DNA from 2 places in the Fructilactobacillus ixorae genome. Region 2 is predicted to be linked to the other one. Evidence: predicted binding sites of a transcription regulator. Region 2 holds the regulator's gene; the other holds the start of a gene.

Region 1 (9,080 bases), 590 kb from region 2:
AGATCCTGATACCGGTCTAAGACGTTTGTATCGTAAAGGTTCAAACCAGTGTTTGGATCTGCGATGTAGTAGTACTTAATCTTGTGGAGTTGGACGTGTTTGGCATTCCAGTAGGAGTCATTCTTCACGTCAGTCCACTCGGTATCGCCGACCTTCCAGTTTTGCAACTTGTACGGACCGTTAAAGACCATTCCCTTGCTGGAAAGTCCGTATTGATCCCCCAGTTTTTCAACGACCTTCTGGTTTAACGGGTAGAATTGGGAACTACTCATGAGGGTGTCAAAGAACGGAATCGGGTGATCCAAGTCAATTTGCAACTTGTACGGCCCAAGTGCTTTGATTCCTAACTCACTGGGCTGTTTCTTCCCCGCGGCAATCGCGTCAGCGTTTTTAATCCCACTGTAAATGTAGGCATACTGAGAGGCCGTCTTTGGGTCGACGATGCGCCGCCAAGCATAGACAAAGTCATGTGCGGTGACCGGGTCCCCGTTTGACCACTTGGTCTTTTTGAGGTCAATCGTATAGCGTTTACCGTCATTGGTCGGAGCAGCAATTTGTTTGGCAATTGCCGGCTTGAGTTTTTGACCGGTGAAACGATACAGACCCTCCATGGTGTTATTTAAAGACTGTGCCCCATAGGCATCAGTATTTAAAGATGAGTCCATGGTATTAACCGGGGCCTTGGCACTAATTGAAAGCGTTGTTTTAGAACCGCTGTCGTCCGCAGCATGTACCGGGCGCGCTAGTCCGGTTAGCGTGAGGGCAGCGGCACCAATCAGCGCAACTGAAACTAAGTTACGGTGCCGAAAAAAATCCATAGTGACTACCTCCAAAAAAATTCAAAAACTTAAGTTTTTCTTATCGTACCCCCCGTAACCCAAAATGTAAATAAAAAATGTTAATATTAATCATATTAATGAAGACGTTCTGAATTAATTTACGAACATGTGATAAAAAGTAACATTAAATGTTTGCAAATCACAATGATGAGAGTAATATACGCCCGCCTTGAGGAGCTCCCTCCTTTGTTAATGGCGAATGAAATTCTGCCAGCAACCTGTTAAAAAAGCAGTCCAACTAAGGACTGCTTGTTAAGTTAGTGATTTAAAACGGAGTGTCTCCGGCTGTAGCCAAAGTAAACGAGGAGGCCGAGGGCGAGCCAGATTAAGAATCGGATCCAGGTTTCCCAGTTGAGCCCCGCGATGAGCAGACCACAGAAAATAATTGATAGGATTGGCGTCAATGGCACCAAGGGGGCTTTAAAGCCCCGTTTGGCGTGTGGTTGGGTGTAACGCATCACCATGATTCCAGCGGCCACCAAGATGAAGGCGGACAGGGTCCCAATGTTAACCAGCTCGGAGAGAATGTTCAGGTTGACGAGCCCGGCGGCAAGCGCGGTGATGATCCCAAAGAACCAGGTTACCACGTAGGGCGTTTGGTGGGTTTGATCGACCTTACTAAAGATCTTGGGGAAGAGGCCATCGCGGGCCATTGAGTAACTAATCCGGGATTGACCGTAGAGCATCACCAAAATCACGGTGGTCATGCCGACTACGGCCCCCAAACTGACCACGGCGGCTAACCAGGTTTGTCCGGTTTGTGCGAGCACCGCGAGCACGGGAGCGTTCAGGTACTTAGCAAAGCCGGGGTACTTCACGACCCCAGTCATGATTAAAGTCATGATGATGTAGAGAAGGGTTGAAATGATCAGTGAAAAGAGAATCCCGCGCGGCAGGTTTTTGCTCGGGTTAATGGTTTCTTCAGCACTCGAAGAAACCGAATCAAACCCGATGAAGGAGAAGAAGACAATCGAAGCGGCCGGAATAATCCCCGCGGCCGTGTGGTTGTGAAGTGAGTACCAGCCAAAGGGACTGAAAGGTTTCCAGTTGGCGACTTTGATGGACCAAACGGTAAACAGAATGAAAAGGAGGATCACGCCCAGTTTAATCGCGACCATGATGGTGTTTAAGCGTTTGGTTTCGTTAATCCCCAGTGCAATCACCCAGGTGATTACCAAGACAATGACAAAGGCGGGGAGGTTAAAGACGGTGTGTACACCTGGGGTGGTTCCCGCGGCTGCGGTTAAGGCGGTGGGAATTTTAATCCCGATGTTTGCCAGGATGTTGACGAAGTAACCCGACCAGCCGACGGCCACGGTGGCTGATGCCAGCGCATACTCCAAAATCAGGTCCCAGCCGATGATAAAGGCGATTAATTCCCCAAAGGCAATGAAGGAATAGGTGTAGGCAGAGCCGGCAATTGGTGCCATCGACGCAAATTCTGCGTAACAGAGACCGGCAAAGCCACAACAAATGGCAGCCAGCAGAAATGAGATTGAGAGCGCGGGACCAGCCGTTAAGGCTCCCTTCCCGGTCAGCACGAAGATTCCGGTTCCAATAATGGCCCCAATTCCAAGCAGGGTCAGGTCCTTAGCGGTTAGGGTGCGTTTCAGGGGCGTAGTTTGGTTGAGCAGTGTAGCAATGTTTTTCTTACGAAAGAGACTGTTCATGAGCAATCCTCCTGTGAGTAAAATAAATTTTTCTAACGATAGCATGAACTTTAAATTAGTGTCAACATTTTGTGTACAGTTGTTCATGTTATAAAACAAAACATTAGGAGAAAGCTCCCACCATGAGCCGCCTACGGTTGACGGATTGCAAAACTAAAAAACCCCCCGTTACTAAGTTAGTAACGAGGGGTTTTTGCAAGTAGTTATTGGTGGTCGTGACGTTCGTCGTAGGCTTCGATATCACTATCGATTTTTTCGACGATGATGGGTTCGTCACCATCAGCAACGTCGACTGCTTGGTGTTTCAACCGTGGGAAAACCATTTTATCGGCCCAGCCGGTAATGTTTCCTTGGAAGAGGAAGGCAAAGATGGTTCCAATTCCGTAGAAGGTAAATTGTCGGGTCATTACGTAGGCAATCACGGCCATGATCGTTGGGGGAATGTAGGAAGCCCACATCGCCCGACCAGCGTTTCCCTTGAAGTATTTAAACCGCAGGATCTGCATCAGATCATCGGCCGGGTGCAAGACGAGGTTTACCCGTTGGTAGATTGAAATTGCGATCGCAATGAACGCCACCCCGATAAAGTTAATCAGGATGTAGATGGCGATTAGCCACCAGTCCCCGGCGTGCCCATCGGCCACCGGAATGTTGACGATGGGATTCATGTGAATCCCAAAGATGTCACCACCCACGAACAGGTTGTTAAAGAATTGGATTAAAAAGGAGAACGGCACCATGAAAATCACGTTTCCGATAGCCCGGCCCCAATCCCAGTGGCCCACCAGAATGGCATTTAGGATGGTAATCACAACTCCGAGAATTAAGAAGGCCCAAAAGAGGTTCCAGTGAAAGGCAATTCCCAGGTTTGTTTCAGCAGCGGTCCAGTAGGCCGAACCTAAAAACGATGGGAGCACTTTAGAACTAGAAACCAGCGTGAGCACGTTTCCCAAGGAGTTGATAACCAACGAAAGGGCAAAAAACATGATGGATGTCTTCATGGAAATGGTCCGCGGCGTTTTTTTCGGTTTTTGATTAGCCATGTTGGTCTCCTTTATGCCAATTATTTCAAGTTCGGGTTAACAGCAACGATGGTTTTACCAGTCTTTGGAGTAGAGTGGTTCAAAACCCCTTCCACTTCTTCTAACGAAATTACGTTAGCTTGGAATGGTTCAACCTTAACGGCACCGGATTCAAGTAATTCAATTGAATCAACGAAAGCGTGCGGGTTAATCATGGAACCCTTAACCGTTAATTGTTTTTTGAAGATTTCGTACGTGTTCATTGAGAACGTTTGACCAGGAGCACCAACCCCGAACATGAAGACTTGCGCCCCCTTGTTCGTGTGTTGAACGGCTTGTTCTTGCGTTTCGGGCTTACCAACGGCTTCGATCACGATGTCGTAGTTACCCGGAATGTCTTCCTTAGTCGTGTTTACGACGTTGGTTAAGTTTAATTGTTCTTTTTCTTGGGAAAGCAAGTCATCGTGACGACCAGTCATCGTGATGTTTTGGATTCCGTAAGCCCGTAATAATTGAGCAAACAGTTTAGCCATGTAACCATCACCAATGATCAAAGCAGTCATGCTGGGTTGAATGTCTTCCATGATGTGCATCGTGTGAACACCACATGAAACTGGTTCCGTTGAGCAAGCAGCTTTTAATGATAAGTCATCCGGAACATGGTAAGTTACTTCTTCTGGAGCAGTGAAGTATTGTTCCAAACCACCGTCACGAGTAACCCCAACGGCAGAAAGGTTGTCACATTCTTCGTAAAGACCGATGTGACAGTAGTGACACTTACCACAGTAGATGTTAGGGTCAACGGCGACCCGGTCGCCTTCTTTGAAGGCTTGCACGTTTTTACCAACGGCCCGCACGATTCCAGAGTTTTCGTGACCAAGGACAATTGGGGGAACGGCGTCAGCTGAACCGGGGAGACCGTTAAAGAGTCCCGTATCAGTTCCACAAATTCCCGTGTAGGCAGTTTCTACTAAAACTTCATCATCTTTGGGAGTTGGAACATCGCGTTCTTGGATTTCCATTTGTTGTTTGGCAGTCATTACCAAAGCTTTCATTTTGTCAGCCATAGTCATTCTCCTCATATAATAATCTAAAAAATAAAGTGATAATTTGAGCATGTTTACTAGTTGGAAGCAAACTCCATTGGGTGGGGGTTGCTTTTAACCAGAAATATTACTCGATGGTACACCTAAGAATATAAACCGTTTACATTATTATTGCAAGGGGTTTTAGTTAGATTTTCATAACCAAATTAATTTCACAAATGCAACTTTGTGCAAAACCAGATTAGCATCAATCAGAAGCTTCAATGGGCTAATTTGGTCGTCAAAAATTAGGAATTTTTTCACAAACTTACGTAACGAAGGTTTTTGGGATTTTTTAGTAAGCGCTTACACACACGTGGTATAATTAAGCAAACCAAGAGAAATGAGGTCATGAGATGGAGAAAAAAATCGTGGTGGTCGGTTCTACCAACGTGGATAAGGTTTTAAACGTACCTAAGTATGCCCTCCCCGGCGAAACGTTAGCGATTGACAGTTACCAACAAGCCCACGGCGGGGGCAAGGGAGCCAACCAAGCAATCACGGCTGCACGTTCGGGAGCCGTGACGACCTTCATTACTAAGTTAGGCAATGATGAGGATGGTCAAGCGATGGTAGCGGGCTTTGCGCGCGATCAGATTAACGTGGACCACCTAGTTACCACGGACCAAGCCCAAACGGGGCAAGCATACATAACGGTCTATCAGTCCGGCCAGAATTCAATTTACGTGTACGGCGGAGCTAACATGGAGTTGACGGCGGCTGATGTCAATGCCCAAGCGGACGTGATTGCCCAGGCAGACCGCGTGATCGCCCAACTGGAAATCCCCTTGCCTGCAATCCTCGCTGCTTTTCGGATTGCCAAGCAACACGGCGTGCAAACGATTTTAAATCCAGCGCCGGCCCGGGAGTTACCCGCAGAGTTATTGCGACTCACGGACGTCATCACGCCGAACGAGACGGAAGCTCAGACCCTGACGGGCATCGAAGTCACCGATGAGGTTTCGATGTTGGATAATGCGATGGCCTTTTTCAGCCTAGGAATTACGATGGTGATTATTACGGTCGGAGCAAAGGGCGCGTTCTATGCAACTCCGCAAGCGCACGGTTTTATTCCGGCCTTTAAGGTCAAAGCCATTGATACAACTGCCGCCGGTGACACTTTTATTGGAGCCTTAGCAACGCAATTAGATTTGGATAATCACAACATTGAAGATGCAATGCTGTACGCTAACCGTGCCTCGTCTTTGACGGTGCAAACGGCAGGGGCGCAAAATTCGATTCCTACGCGGGACCAAATCGTGGCCGCTAATCAAAAACGGACCCATTCAAAGGAACGGATCGAACGGGAAAAGCAACAGGCAGCGCAGTCCGTGGCGGCTTGGATTCCCGATCACATTGTGCTGGGGTTAGGCTCCGGGACCACGGCAGCTTACTTTGTGCAGGCCATCCATGACCGGATTGAAGCAGAGCATTTAGACATTGAGTGTGTCGCAACGTCGGTTGGCACCCAACAACTCGCAGAACAGTTGGGGATGCGGATGTTAGACGTCAATACGATTGATACCGTCGATATCACGGTTGATGGCGCCGATGTGGTGGACGACCACCTCGATGGGATTAAAGGCGGTGGGGCCGCGCTCCTGTTTGAAAAGCTGGTCGCTAACATGTCGAACCGTAACATCTGGATTGTTGATTCTAGCAAACCGCGCAAGTCACTCGCCGGGCAAATGTTGCCAGTCGAAGTGATTCCGTTTGGCGGCATGGGCGTCTTTCGCTACCTGCGTGACCACGGATATCAACCAGCCTTTTGCTTCCGGGACAATGGTGATATCCTCGCCACTGATTCTGGTAACTACCTGATTGACATCACGATTCCAAAGGGCGCTGATTTACCCGATTTAGCCGCGAACCTTAAGAAACAAACAGGCGTGGTGGAACACGGACTGTTTTTAAACGTCTGTGATGAACTGGTAATTGGTGGTGATGAGGTCCAGGTGATTAAGCGGAAAGCAACAAGTGTCTAGGGATTTGGGAATGAATTCAAACTCCAAACGGGGTGGGAGAATTAAAAGTTCTCCCACCCCGTTGTTTTTATCTAGGCCCTAGGTTAGACCCCTAAATAAATCGAAAAGTACATTAAGACCGTTCCGAGCATCACGAAGAGGTGCCAAAGCACGTGACCAAAGAGGATTCGTTTAAAACTGTACAGCACGGCGCCTACGGTAAAAGCAACGCCCCCCGCTAACAGGAGCCAAAAACTCAGATGGTTTAGACGTTGCCACAACGGGAGGGCATCCACTAGACAGGCCCAGCCCATCACCACGTAAATGACGGTGGAAACGACCGGGAAACGATTGCCATACATGGCTTTATAGATAATGCCGGAGAGCGCCATCAGCCAGATCACAAGCAAAGTAATCCAACCGAGCCAGCCCCCGATGGTTACCAAACAGTAGGGCAGGTAGGTTCCCGCAATCAAGATGTAAATGGCCGAGTGGTCAAAGATCTGGAAAACGTGTTTAGCAGGCGTAAACGAGAGGCTGTGAAAGAGGGTAGAGGCCAGGTAAAAGAGCATCAGAATTGAACCGTAGATGGCAAAGCAGGTGATTCTGAGGGCCCCGCCTTCTTGCACCCCGCGTAAAATGAGCAGGACTAAGCCGGCAATGCTCACTGTCGCCCCAATTCCGTGGGTCAGGGCACTGAGAATTTCATTGAGAATTTGGTAATCACGACTGTTACGAAAGTGGTTCAGCATAGGGCTCCTTCTTTATTGACAAGATTAATTTAGTTTCATGATACCAAAAAAGGAACCACAGGGGCGGTTCCTTTTTAACGAGTTGCTTTATGGTAGCCAGCAGCCTGCGCTTCCGCTTCGGAATCGAAGGAAACGATATTGCCACTGTTAATGTGATAGTTTGACTGGTCCGGAGTATGGTAAACCAGCGTGCGACTGTTACCAATGATGGTGACCGCAGAGTTTGGTTGCGGATCCGGTTTATCATTCGTGCTGGGCTCTGAAGTAGCGGTGGCCGGTTTTGGAGTCGGGGTTTGCACCGCCTGTGGTTGCCGGTGCCGGGCTCGTTGGTGGTGCTTTTTGTGGTGTGCCGTGCTAGGGTGATGCGTCTTAGCGTGGTGACTAGCGGCCTGTACGGACAGTTGGGGGGTTCCTGCACTACTGAAGGTTAGTAGGGTGATCCCGCTTATGATGAATATAAACACAGTATGAAAATGATGAATGATGAACAACTCCTCCATAAAATTAACCAAACACTAGCTTTTATGATAGCAATTGTTCGGAGTATTTTCCAGCCTAGGGTGTGACGAACGCGGGCTAGTTGTCACAAAATGATAATCTAAAAAAATTACCGGAGAGCTTTATGATAACCGGCAGCTTGGGCTTCTGCTTCGGAACTAAAATAGACGGTATTGCTACTACTGATTTTATAATTAGCCTGATTAGAGGTGTGGTAAGTCATGGTTCTACTATTACCAATTACGGGACCAGAAGCGCTATTAACTTTATCTGAATCATCTGATTGTTGATTGGATGGTGAAGTAGAACTTGGTTGATTAGCGTAATCGTTGCTTGTGTCTGATTGTTGGGAATTATTATTTTGATCCTGGTTAGAAGCAGAACTTGGTGTTGCTTGATTTTCAGCTTTATTGTCTTCGTTTGAAGGCTGTGCAGAAGCTGGTTCTGATTTTTCTGGCTTCTTTTGAGCGTCATTTTTTGAAGGTTGTTGCTGTTTTTCTTTTTTGTTGTCTTGATTCTTGTTGGTTTTATTGTCAGCTTTTTTAGTTGTTTTCTGCTGATGTTTTTTATGTTTAGTTGTGTGTTGATTCATTTTTGAATTTTCAGGTTTATTATTGGTAGTTGCTGCACTCGGAAGTGTAATTGTAAAAATAGCAATGATGGTTAAAATTAACTTTCTGATCCATTCCCTTTTTTTGGATTGATTCGTTCGATTTTTGAAGATTGTAAAGCCACAATAAAATATAAAGATGATAAAAATTAGGAATAGTAAACTATCTAAGGATTTCAGATTAAATGAGCCAATTAATAAGGAAAACCCAGCAACTAGTGTTCCGTAGGTAAGCCAAAAAATGGTAGAGTCGTGATTATTCTTGCTTTTAAAGTAAAATCCAACGATTATTAAAATAATTCCTAAGATAGCAAAAAAGATCATAATCTTATCTCCTTAATGAAAATTTAATTTATTTTCATTTAATCACAATCACTAAAAATTTCAATGCTTATAATAATTTAGCTGTATTGAAAAAATAGCTGACTTTAAGTCAGCTATTTTTTCTTTTACCACCCAATCTGATGGTCTGGTTTGGCAATCCGCCCCGCCTGTAAGTCAGCACAAGCAGTTTCAATGATTTGAAAGGCCCGGTGTAAGGTCTGTTCCGGAATTACCAGTGGTGGTTGGAACCGTAACACGTTGCCGCGGACGGTAATCATCAAGACGCCTAGTTCCAATAACCGGGTGATTAACATCG
Region 2 (9,080 bases):
CTTCTTATGACACAACCATTTTTAACCATCACCCACGCAGGCACCCATACCCTAGAAATTAAAAAATCTAAGTTTATTGCTAACGTTGCCCGCGTTCAGAGCGAGGCAGCAGCCGCGCACTTTCTAACCCGCATCCAAACGGAGCACAAAAAAGCCACCCACAATTGCTTTGCTTACCTCCTTGGGGCAGACGACCACGTGCAACGGGAAAGTGATAACGGTGAACCCCGCGGAACGGCAGGAGTTCCCATTTTAGAGGTCCTTAAGCAGGAACACCTCCATGACGTTGCCGTCGTCGTGACCCGTTACTTTGGGGGCATTAAGCTTGGCGCTGGGGGGCTGATTCGGGCTTACAGTAACGCCACGTCCCAAGTCATTGCGGCCGTCGGAATCGTCGCCATCGTCCAGCACGAATGCTTGCAAATTAGCGTGAGTTACAAAAACTATGATCAATTAACCTATTTTTTAAATACCCATCACCTTGAAATTCAAAACGTGGATTTTCAAACGGAGGTGACCGTCACCACTTCGGTCGCCCAGGATCAATTGGAACCCCTCCAAACAGCTTTAACTAACTACCTGGCAGGCAATGTCACCATCCACAGCGCGGGACCGCAATTCGTCGAACAACCCGTGAAACGACCGCAAGCCTAATTGCGTTTCACGGGGGCTTTGGTATAATGGTAGTGAAACAAATCACAATTGAAGGGAGTTTTTTCATGTCATCTAAAGATGCACAACCAGCGGCCACCATTTTAGTGCAAATGGGGATTTATGCCGTGATTTTATTTGTTTCCTACTTAATTTCGGCCCTGTTTCCCGCAAATTTCCCGGTTCCAGCACCGGTCATCGGGTTAATCCTACTGTATCTCCTCCTTACTTTCCGCCTGATCAAACCTGTTCACGTGGAAAAGGTCGGTAACTTCTTGATTAGCATCTTGGCCTTTCTCTTTGTTCCCTCTGGGATTCAACTGGCAGCCGACCTGAACATCATGAGGCATTCGGGACTCCAAATGATCGTCATGATTATCATCTCAACGGTCGTCATGCTAGTTTCGGTGGCCCTCGTAGCCACAGCCCTCATCTGGCTGCGCCAGCGCCTCTTTCCCGGAAAGGAGTAGTTACATATGCAAGCTGAATTATTAAAATTCTTGGGGACGCCGATGTTTGGAATCGCTCTCTCGCTCGTCGTCTATCTAATCGGAACGGTGCTGTTTAAAAAGACCAAGGGCTTTTTCCTCTTCCAACCGCTCTTTGTCAGCATGGTGCTAGGCGTGTTCTTGCTCTGGTTACTGGCCAAGGTAACTAATCTCGACGTCGTCTGGGTTTACAAAAACCTTTACAAGCCAGGTGGTGACATCATCTTCTGGTTCTTGTATCCCGCTACGATTGCCTTTGCCATCCCCCTGTTCAAACGCAATGACATTGTGAAGAAGTACTGGATAGAAATCATCCTGGCCTTGGTGATTGGGCTGACCATTTCAGTCGTCATCATGTACTTTGTCTCAAAGCTCCTCGGGCTTAACAACGCTGGGATTGCTTCCATGCTCCCGCAGGCGGCTACCACGGCCGTGGCGATGCCAATTGCCGCTGGGATTCACGGCATTCCTGCCGTAACCGCGATGTCCTGCATTTTGAACGCCGTCATCATTTACGCCATTGGGGACTGGTTAATTAAAATTTTCCACCTCAAAAATCCAATCGGTGTGGGGCTAGGCCTGGGAACAGCCGGGCACACGTTAGGATCGGCGAAGGCTCTCCAACTGGGTGAAGTGCAGGGTTCCATGGCTGCCATTTCGGTAGTCATTATCTCAATCGTGGTGGACATTGTTGTGCCCCTCTTTGCTAACCTGGTTCACCTATAAATTAATCATATAAAAAACCGTTCGGCGAACCGAACGGTTTTTTTGTGGGGCTTTTTAATTACTTAAGTGATAGTTATAGGTTGAGACAATGATGTTTTGCCGCGAATTAAGCGCTGCTCGAAGCCGCAGTCCCGTTTGGTTATGCAGGACTTGTTGCCAATGGTGCCGAGGCACAAATTGCGGGACAAGCACCGTTGTAGAGTAGTTAATCTCATCATCCTTACGGGCAATTACGTCACAGAACCGGAGCACCGGATCGTTGAGGGAACGGTATGAAGTGTGAATGTTAACAAACCGAATGTCTGGATATTCATGCTTAAACTGGTCCTCAATTTTCTTTTCACTCTCCGGATCAGAATTAAAGGAGACGTGGACGGCAACCACCTGGTTCGCAATCGAAGTGGCATAGCTAATCGCCTGACGGGTAACTTGCGTCACGTTTCCTACCAACACAATCACCGTTGAGCCATCGTACTTGCGAATCTGGGCCGCAGCATCCTTGTTATCAATCCGCAACTGACGGGCCACTTGTTGATAGTGGTTGTGAATCCGATAAAACATGTACAAAATCAACGGCATGATGATCAGGTACGGCCAAACGTCCCTAAAGCGGAGGGCAAACAGGATGACTACCAGCATCAAGGACATCCCAGCTCCAATTAGGTTAATGAACATCTTACCCGGCCAGAAACCTTCTTTATGATGGAACCAGTGCACAATCATCCCTGACTGTGACAGGGTGAATGGAACAAACACCCCGACGGCATATAGTGGAATCAACAGATTGGTCTTCCCGTTGAAAATCAAAATCAACGTGATGGCTCCAATCGCCAATGAAATAATCCCGTTAGAATAACCGAGCCGATCCCCTTTATCCAGGTAGGCGTGCGGTAAATACTTATCCTTCGCCATGTTGTAGGCCAGGATTGGAAAGGCCGAGAATCCCGTGTTAGCAGCAACCGCTAGAATTAGAGCCGTCGCAAGTTGCAACATATAATAGAAGAACCCGTGGCCAAAGACACCGCTCCCGATTTGGGACAACACGGTATCCTTAACGTTGGGAATAATGCCCATGTAGTAACTTAAGCAGGTGATGGAACCAAAGAAAATCGCCAAAATAATGGCCATCAATGCCAACGTATTCGCCGCATTTTTCCGACTAGGCTGCTTAAAATTAGGAACGGCGTTACTGATGGCTTCCACTCCAGTCAAGGATGCTGATCCGGCTGAAAGGGCTTTAAAGAAGAGCAGCAATGTCATGCCCTTCACCGAAGCATTCAGCGGAGCAGCCGCGTGGTACGCAATTTTGCCGGTCAGAATGTTATAGCCACCGATGATGATCATCAAAATAATCATTAGGATAAAGAAGTACACCGGGATGACCAGAAACGCGGCTGAATCACGCATTCCCCGTAGGTTCAAAACCATGATAAATAGAACGATTAGCACCGCAATCGGCACCTGATAGTGATAGAGACTCGGGATGGCAGAGGTAATGGCTTCCGTTCCAGAGGTGGTCGAAACCGCCACGGTTAACATGTAGTCAACCAGCAGAGAGCCTCCGGCAACTAGACCAGCGCCTTCCCCCCAGTTAGTGCGTGCAACCACGTACGCCCCCCCACCAGAGGGATAAGCATAGATGATTTGACGATACGACAGGGTAATAGCTGCTAGTAACACTAACACTAGCAACGCAACCCACATTTGATACATGAGGGCGGCGGTCGATAACGTAATCAAGACTACCGTAATTTGTTCCGTCCCGTAGGCCACTGAGGATAAGGCATCTGACGACAAGAGCGCCAAGCCCTTAAATTTCGTCAGGGATTGCCCGGCTTCATCAGTACTTTTCAGTGGTCGGCCAATAATTAAACGCTTTAAATATCGCCACATGAAACTTTACTCCTATATCTTGAATTTGCTTCCTAGCATTTTAATACACCTGCTACTATACTCCGACTCCCAGCTCGCGACAACAGCAAAAGGGAAGTTTACTTACGTAAACTTCCCTTTTAATTTGGTAATTTAAATTACATCATTCCAGGCATTCCTTGCGGCATTCCTGGGTTGTCGTTACTGTCTTCTTTTTGTTCTTCAGCAACTACGGCTTCCGTCGTAAGTAACAATGAAGAAACTGAAGCAGCGTTTTGTAAGGCTGACCGGCTAACCTTGGTTGGGTCCACAACTCCGGCGGCAATCATGTCTTCATACTTGCCATCAGCAGCGTTGTAACCAACTCCTGGTTTTTCTTGTTTCAAGTGGTCAACGATTACAGCGCCATCCACTCCGGCGTTTTCAGCAATTTGCTTAACTGGAGCTTCCAGAGCCCGACGCACAATGTCAACTCCCGTTTGTTCGTCGCCATCGGCATCAACGGCAGCGACATCAGCTAGAATGTTGATGAAGGAAGTGCCTCCACCAGGAACGAACCCTTCTTCAACAGCAGCCCGGGTAGCATTCAAAGCGTCTTCAATCCGGTACTTGCGTTCTTTTAATTCCGTTTCGGTTGCAGCTCCAACTTTGATAACGGCTACTCCACCAGCTAACTTAGCTAACCGTTCTTGTAACTTATCCTTATCAAATTCAGAGTTAGTCGTTGAAATTTGACCCTTAATTTCAGCAACTCGCTTAGCAATGGCTTCTTTGTCACCCTTGCCTTCTACGATGGTTGTCTTATCCTTCGTAACGTTTACTTTATTAGCTTGACCAAGTTGATCAACGGTCGTATCTTTCAAGTCAAAGCCTAAGTCATCACTAATGACAGTTGCGCCCGTCAACGTGGCGATGTCTTGTAATTGGGCTTTCCGCCGGTCACCAAAGCCAGGGGCTTTCACGGCAACCACGTTAAACGTTCCTCGCATCTTGTTCAAGACCAAGGTTGGCAATACTTCACCACCAATGTCATCGGCGATGATTAACAGTGCTCGACCTTGTTCAACGACTGATTGTAAGAGGGGCATGATGTCTTGCATGTTGCTAATCTTTTTGTCAGTAATTAAGATGTATGGATTATCGAGATCGGCTTCCATCTTTTCTTGATCAGTAACCATGTATTGGGACATGTAACCACGATCAAATTCCATTCCTTCAACCACGTCCAAGCTGGTTTCCACTCCCTTGGAGTCTTCGATGGTAATTACCCCATCGTTACCAACCTTTTCCATGGCTTCCGCAATCAAACTTCCAACTTCTTTACTAGCGGAAGAAATGGAGGCAATTTGAGCAATGTCGTCTTTGTTTTCAACCTTGTGACTCATCTTCCGTAAACTGTCCACAGCGGCGTGAGTTGCTTTTTCAATTCCCCGCCGTACACCAACCGGGTTAGCACCGGCCGTGACGTTCTTCATGCCTTCTTTGACAATTGCTTGGGTCAAAACAGTTGCAGTAGTGGTTCCGTCCCCAGCAACATCGTTCGTCTTAGAAGCTACTTCAGAAACTAACTTAGCTCCCATGTTTTCAAAGTGGTCTGGTAAACTAATTGCCTTGGCAATCGTTACCCCATCGTTAGTAATGGTTGGATCGCCAGCCGTTTCTTCTAAAACCACGTTACGACCCTTGGGCCCCATTGTCGTTTTAACTGTATCAGCTAATTTATCAACACCTTTGAGCATTGCGCTCCGTGCGTCATCTGAAAATTTAAGCTCTTTAGCCATTTTAATCACCTCATGTTGATTTTATTTGTGTTCCGTTGTTACGCTTATTTTACGATTGCTAAGAGGTCATTTTCGTGCATGACCAAGTACTCTTGACCTGCATAGTTAACCTTGGTGCCGGCGTATTTATCAAACATCACGTTGTCGCCTTCCTGAACTACTGGAGCGACCCGTTCGCCACTGTCAAGCACCCGTCCGGCTCCAACAGCAATGACCTTGCCTTGGGTTGGTTTTTCCTTCGCGTTGTCTGCGAGGACAATCCCCCCCACTGTTTCTTCTGGTTGATCTTCTACTTCGATAATAACCCGATCTCCAATTGGTTGTAACATCTTAATCCCTCCAATAAAGTAACTTTTTAGCACTCAAACTCATCAAGTGCTAATTACATTATTAATATAATCCCCCTGCTATAAAAATGCAAGAATTTAGTTTCAAAAAAAGAGTTACTGCATCAGTAACTCCTATTCCTCGGTTGTGTCATCATAGTGATCAATAAAGTAAATGAGGGTTTGCAATTCGTTGGTCAAATCCACGTTGTGCACCCGAATGTCATCAGGAACATCCAAGCGCCGAGACGTAAAGTTTAAAATCCCCTTTACCCCGGCTTCCGAAACTTGATCAGCAACGTCTTGGGCCACCTTCGCCGGAACGGTTAGAATCGCCACACTGATTTGTTGATCCCGGAGCTGGTTAATCATTTGATCCATCGGGTAAATGGGTACACCCCCCTGAATCGTATTTACGTTCTTTGGATTCACATCGAACGCCGCGGAAATCCGAATGTTGCTATCCTGATGGAAATTAAAGTTCAACAGGGCGTGACCAAGATTCCCGACTCCCACTAGAGCTACGTTGGTCAGCCGGTCTTGGTGGAGGATGTTCTTGAAAAACTCTAATAGGTTGTCAACGTCATACCCGTAACCTCGTTTCCCAAGGGCCCCAAAGTAGGAAAAATCCCGACGAATGGTCGCTGAATCCACGTGAATGGCATCAGCTAGTTCAGTCGATGAGACCCGTGTTTTGCCCCCGTCATGTAAAATGTTTAAATAGCGATAATAGAGCGGCAGGCGCTTTGCAGTTGCACGGGGAATTTTCACTTCTGCCATTAGCTAGTTTCCTCCTTAAAATTAGTCGTACCTTCACTTTTACCATTCTACCACAAACTAAAAGTTTGTGAATTTTTTGGTTAGTACTAGCCAACTTCCGCGAACCACAAATCCGGGTTTTCCCCATTCCAGTCTACCCTACCGGTGCAAACTAGCCGGCCTAATCACGACTAAAAATATGATAAGATGACGACAGGAGGAATCACCATGATTATCTTACAGGCACAACACCTGACCAAACGATTTAATGGCGTGGCAATCTTTGAGGATCTTAATTTAACCCTTAATGACCACAGTCATCTCGGGTTAGTCGGCCAAAACGGCGCAGGAAAATCAACCCTGTTAAAAATGTTGGTTGAGCCCCAAACGATTAGCTCTGGGACCGTAACCACTAAGCAAAACTTATCGATTGGCTACCTACCCCAAAATACAGGGCTTCATTCCGACCGAACGATTCAAGCCGAGTTAGAGCTGCCGTTTCAAGGCTTACAGGAAATGGAAGCCAAGCTCCATCAACTCGAAGACCAGATGAGTCAGCCGGCCGTGAACCAGGATCCGGCCCAACTAGCCGCCGTTTCCAAAACTTACGACCAGTTGCAAGCCGACTTTACGCGAAACAACGGCTACGGCTACCACGCTGAGATTCGGACCATTATGAGTGCGTTTGGCTTTAGCCCCGCCGACCAAGCTCGCCCCATCAGTGAACTATCGGGTGGCCAGCAGACCCGCGTAGCATTAGCTAAACTGCTACTCGAAAAGCCCGACCTGCTCTTACTGGATGAACCGACCAATCACATTGATATGGAGACGACGGCCTGGTTAGAAAACTTTTTAAAGTCCTACGCCGGGGCGTTTCTAATTATTTCTCACGATCGTTATTTTCTCGATCAGACGGTAACGGGCATTTATGAATTAGACCACGGCCGGTTAACCGACTACGCCGGAAATTACAGTTTCTTTGTAACCGAAAAGGAACACCAGTTGGCTCTGGCTGCTAAGAAATACGAAAAACAGCAACACCAAATTAAAAAAGATGAGGAGTTTATCCAGAAAAACCTGGTGCGGGCCTCCACTACCAAACGGGCCCAGTCACGGCAAAAACAACTCGCCAAGCTCGACCGGGTGGAAAAACCCAGTCGGCAACGGGCCACCGCTCGCTTTCACTTTCAACCCGCTCGCAAAAGTGGGGAGGTCGTCTTAGACGTCGAAAACCTCGGGATTGGCTACCACCAAGAGCTGAGTTACCCAATTAACCTGCACTTAAAACGGCAACAACGTGTTGCCATCTTTGGTCCCAACGGGGTGGGAAAATCAACCTTACTAAAAACAATTGTGGGGGAGCTGCCCCCACTTCAGGGTACGATTCGCTTTGGAACCGGAGTCCAGATCGGCTATTACGACCAGCAACAGGCTCGCCTGCATCCCGAAAAGGACGTGCTCCACGAACTCTGGGATGATTACCCGACCACTCCCGAAGGTGACATCCGCTCCATCCTCGGGAGCTTTCTCTTCAGTGGTGCAGCAGTGGAAAAACGAGTTGCCAATCTTTCAGGGGGCGAACGGGCCCGCCTATTATTAACCAAATTATCTATGGAACAGGATAACTTTTTAGTCCTAGATGAACCAACTAACCATCTCGACGTCGATAGCATTAACGTCTTAGAAAAAGCCCTCCTGGACTTTCAGGGAACAATTCTGTTTGTTTCTCACGATCGGTATTTCATCAACAAGTTGGCTACCCACATCGTTGAACTGAGCGCCACGGGCTCAGCTACCTATATGGGTAACTACGATTATTACCGGGCTAAAAAAGCGGAGGAAGCAGAAATTGCGGCGCATGAACAGCCACAGCAACCCGTTTCCACTGTCCCTGTTTCCGACCAAAAGCAGCAATTTCAACGTCAAAAGGACATCCAACGACAGCAACGAAAGTTAGCCCGCACCATTCAGGATCTAGAAACCCAACTGGGTCACCTCGAAACGCAAATCCAAAGCGTCCAAACGGCCATGACCAAACCAGAAAATTATCAGGATGCTACAAAGAGCAGTGAACTGCAAACCCAGTTAAACGAACTGCAAGCTACCCAACAAACGGTTGAATCCCAGTGGGAAGCGGCAAGCTTAGACCTAGAAGCCTTAGATGAACCATAAAAAATCCCGTCCCAGCACGGTCATGTTGGGACGGGATTTTTAGTTACTACTAATTAAAAAAACTTGTTATCAGCGGCTAAATTGGCTTTCGATTAGTGCGGAGCAGCTGCTTCCCACTCAAATTCCAGCCCGGGCTCAGCATTCAAACTCATATCCGCGTGAGCACCATGGCGTTGCAACATGGCGCCGGCCGCTCCAATCATCGCGGCGTTATCGCCACACAGCTTGCGCGGAGCCATCACAAAGGGAACTCCCTTGGCAGTAACCGCTGCCTGGAGTGCCGCCCGCAACCCCTGGTTTGCAGC

Evidence for each region. The regulator Rex, encoded in region 2, represses fermentation and respiration genes when NADH is low (regulators of the CRP and FNR family bind a similar motif). The targets are predictions, from matches to a motif close to TTGTGAANTANTTCACAA.
Region 1: a site for Rex is predicted at 4,865-4,882, ahead of M8332_RS05840 (zinc-dependent alcohol dehydrogenase family protein). Genes of this name have one in related genera too.

What each region holds. Positions count from the first base shown of each region.
Region 1 is NZ_CP097478.1:1,158,127-1,167,206, reverse strand. It holds gene M8332_RS05855 (peptide ABC transporter substrate-binding protein) at 1-818, opposite strand, end outside; gene M8332_RS05850 (amino acid permease) at 1,097-2,509, opposite strand; gene M8332_RS05845 (DUF6198 family protein) at 2,713-3,552, opposite strand; gene M8332_RS05840 (zinc-dependent alcohol dehydrogenase family protein) at 3,573-4,586, opposite strand; gene rbsK (ribokinase) at 4,973-6,601, shown strand; gene trhA (PAQR family membrane homeostasis protein TrhA) at 6,685-7,332, opposite strand; gene M8332_RS05825 (sunset domain-containing protein) at 7,407-7,796, opposite strand; gene M8332_RS05820 (sunset domain-containing protein) at 7,940-8,764, opposite strand; gene M8332_RS05815 (aspartate aminotransferase family protein) at 8,890-9,080, opposite strand, start outside.
Region 2 is NZ_CP097478.1:370,072-379,151, reverse strand. It holds gene M8332_RS01820 (YigZ family protein) at 7-654, shown strand; gene M8332_RS01815 (CidA/LrgA family protein) at 720-1,121, shown strand; gene lrgB (antiholin-like protein LrgB) at 1,128-1,865, shown strand; gene M8332_RS01805 (APC family permease) at 1,920-3,758, opposite strand; gene groL (chaperonin GroEL) at 3,896-5,518, opposite strand; gene groES (co-chaperone GroES) at 5,563-5,847, opposite strand; gene M8332_RS01790 (redox-sensing transcriptional repressor Rex) at 5,980-6,624, opposite strand; gene M8332_RS01785 (ABC-F family ATP-binding cassette domain-containing protein) at 6,832-8,775, shown strand; gene tsaD (tRNA (adenosine(37)-N6)-threonylcarbamoyltransferase complex transferase subunit TsaD) at 8,868-9,080, opposite strand, start outside.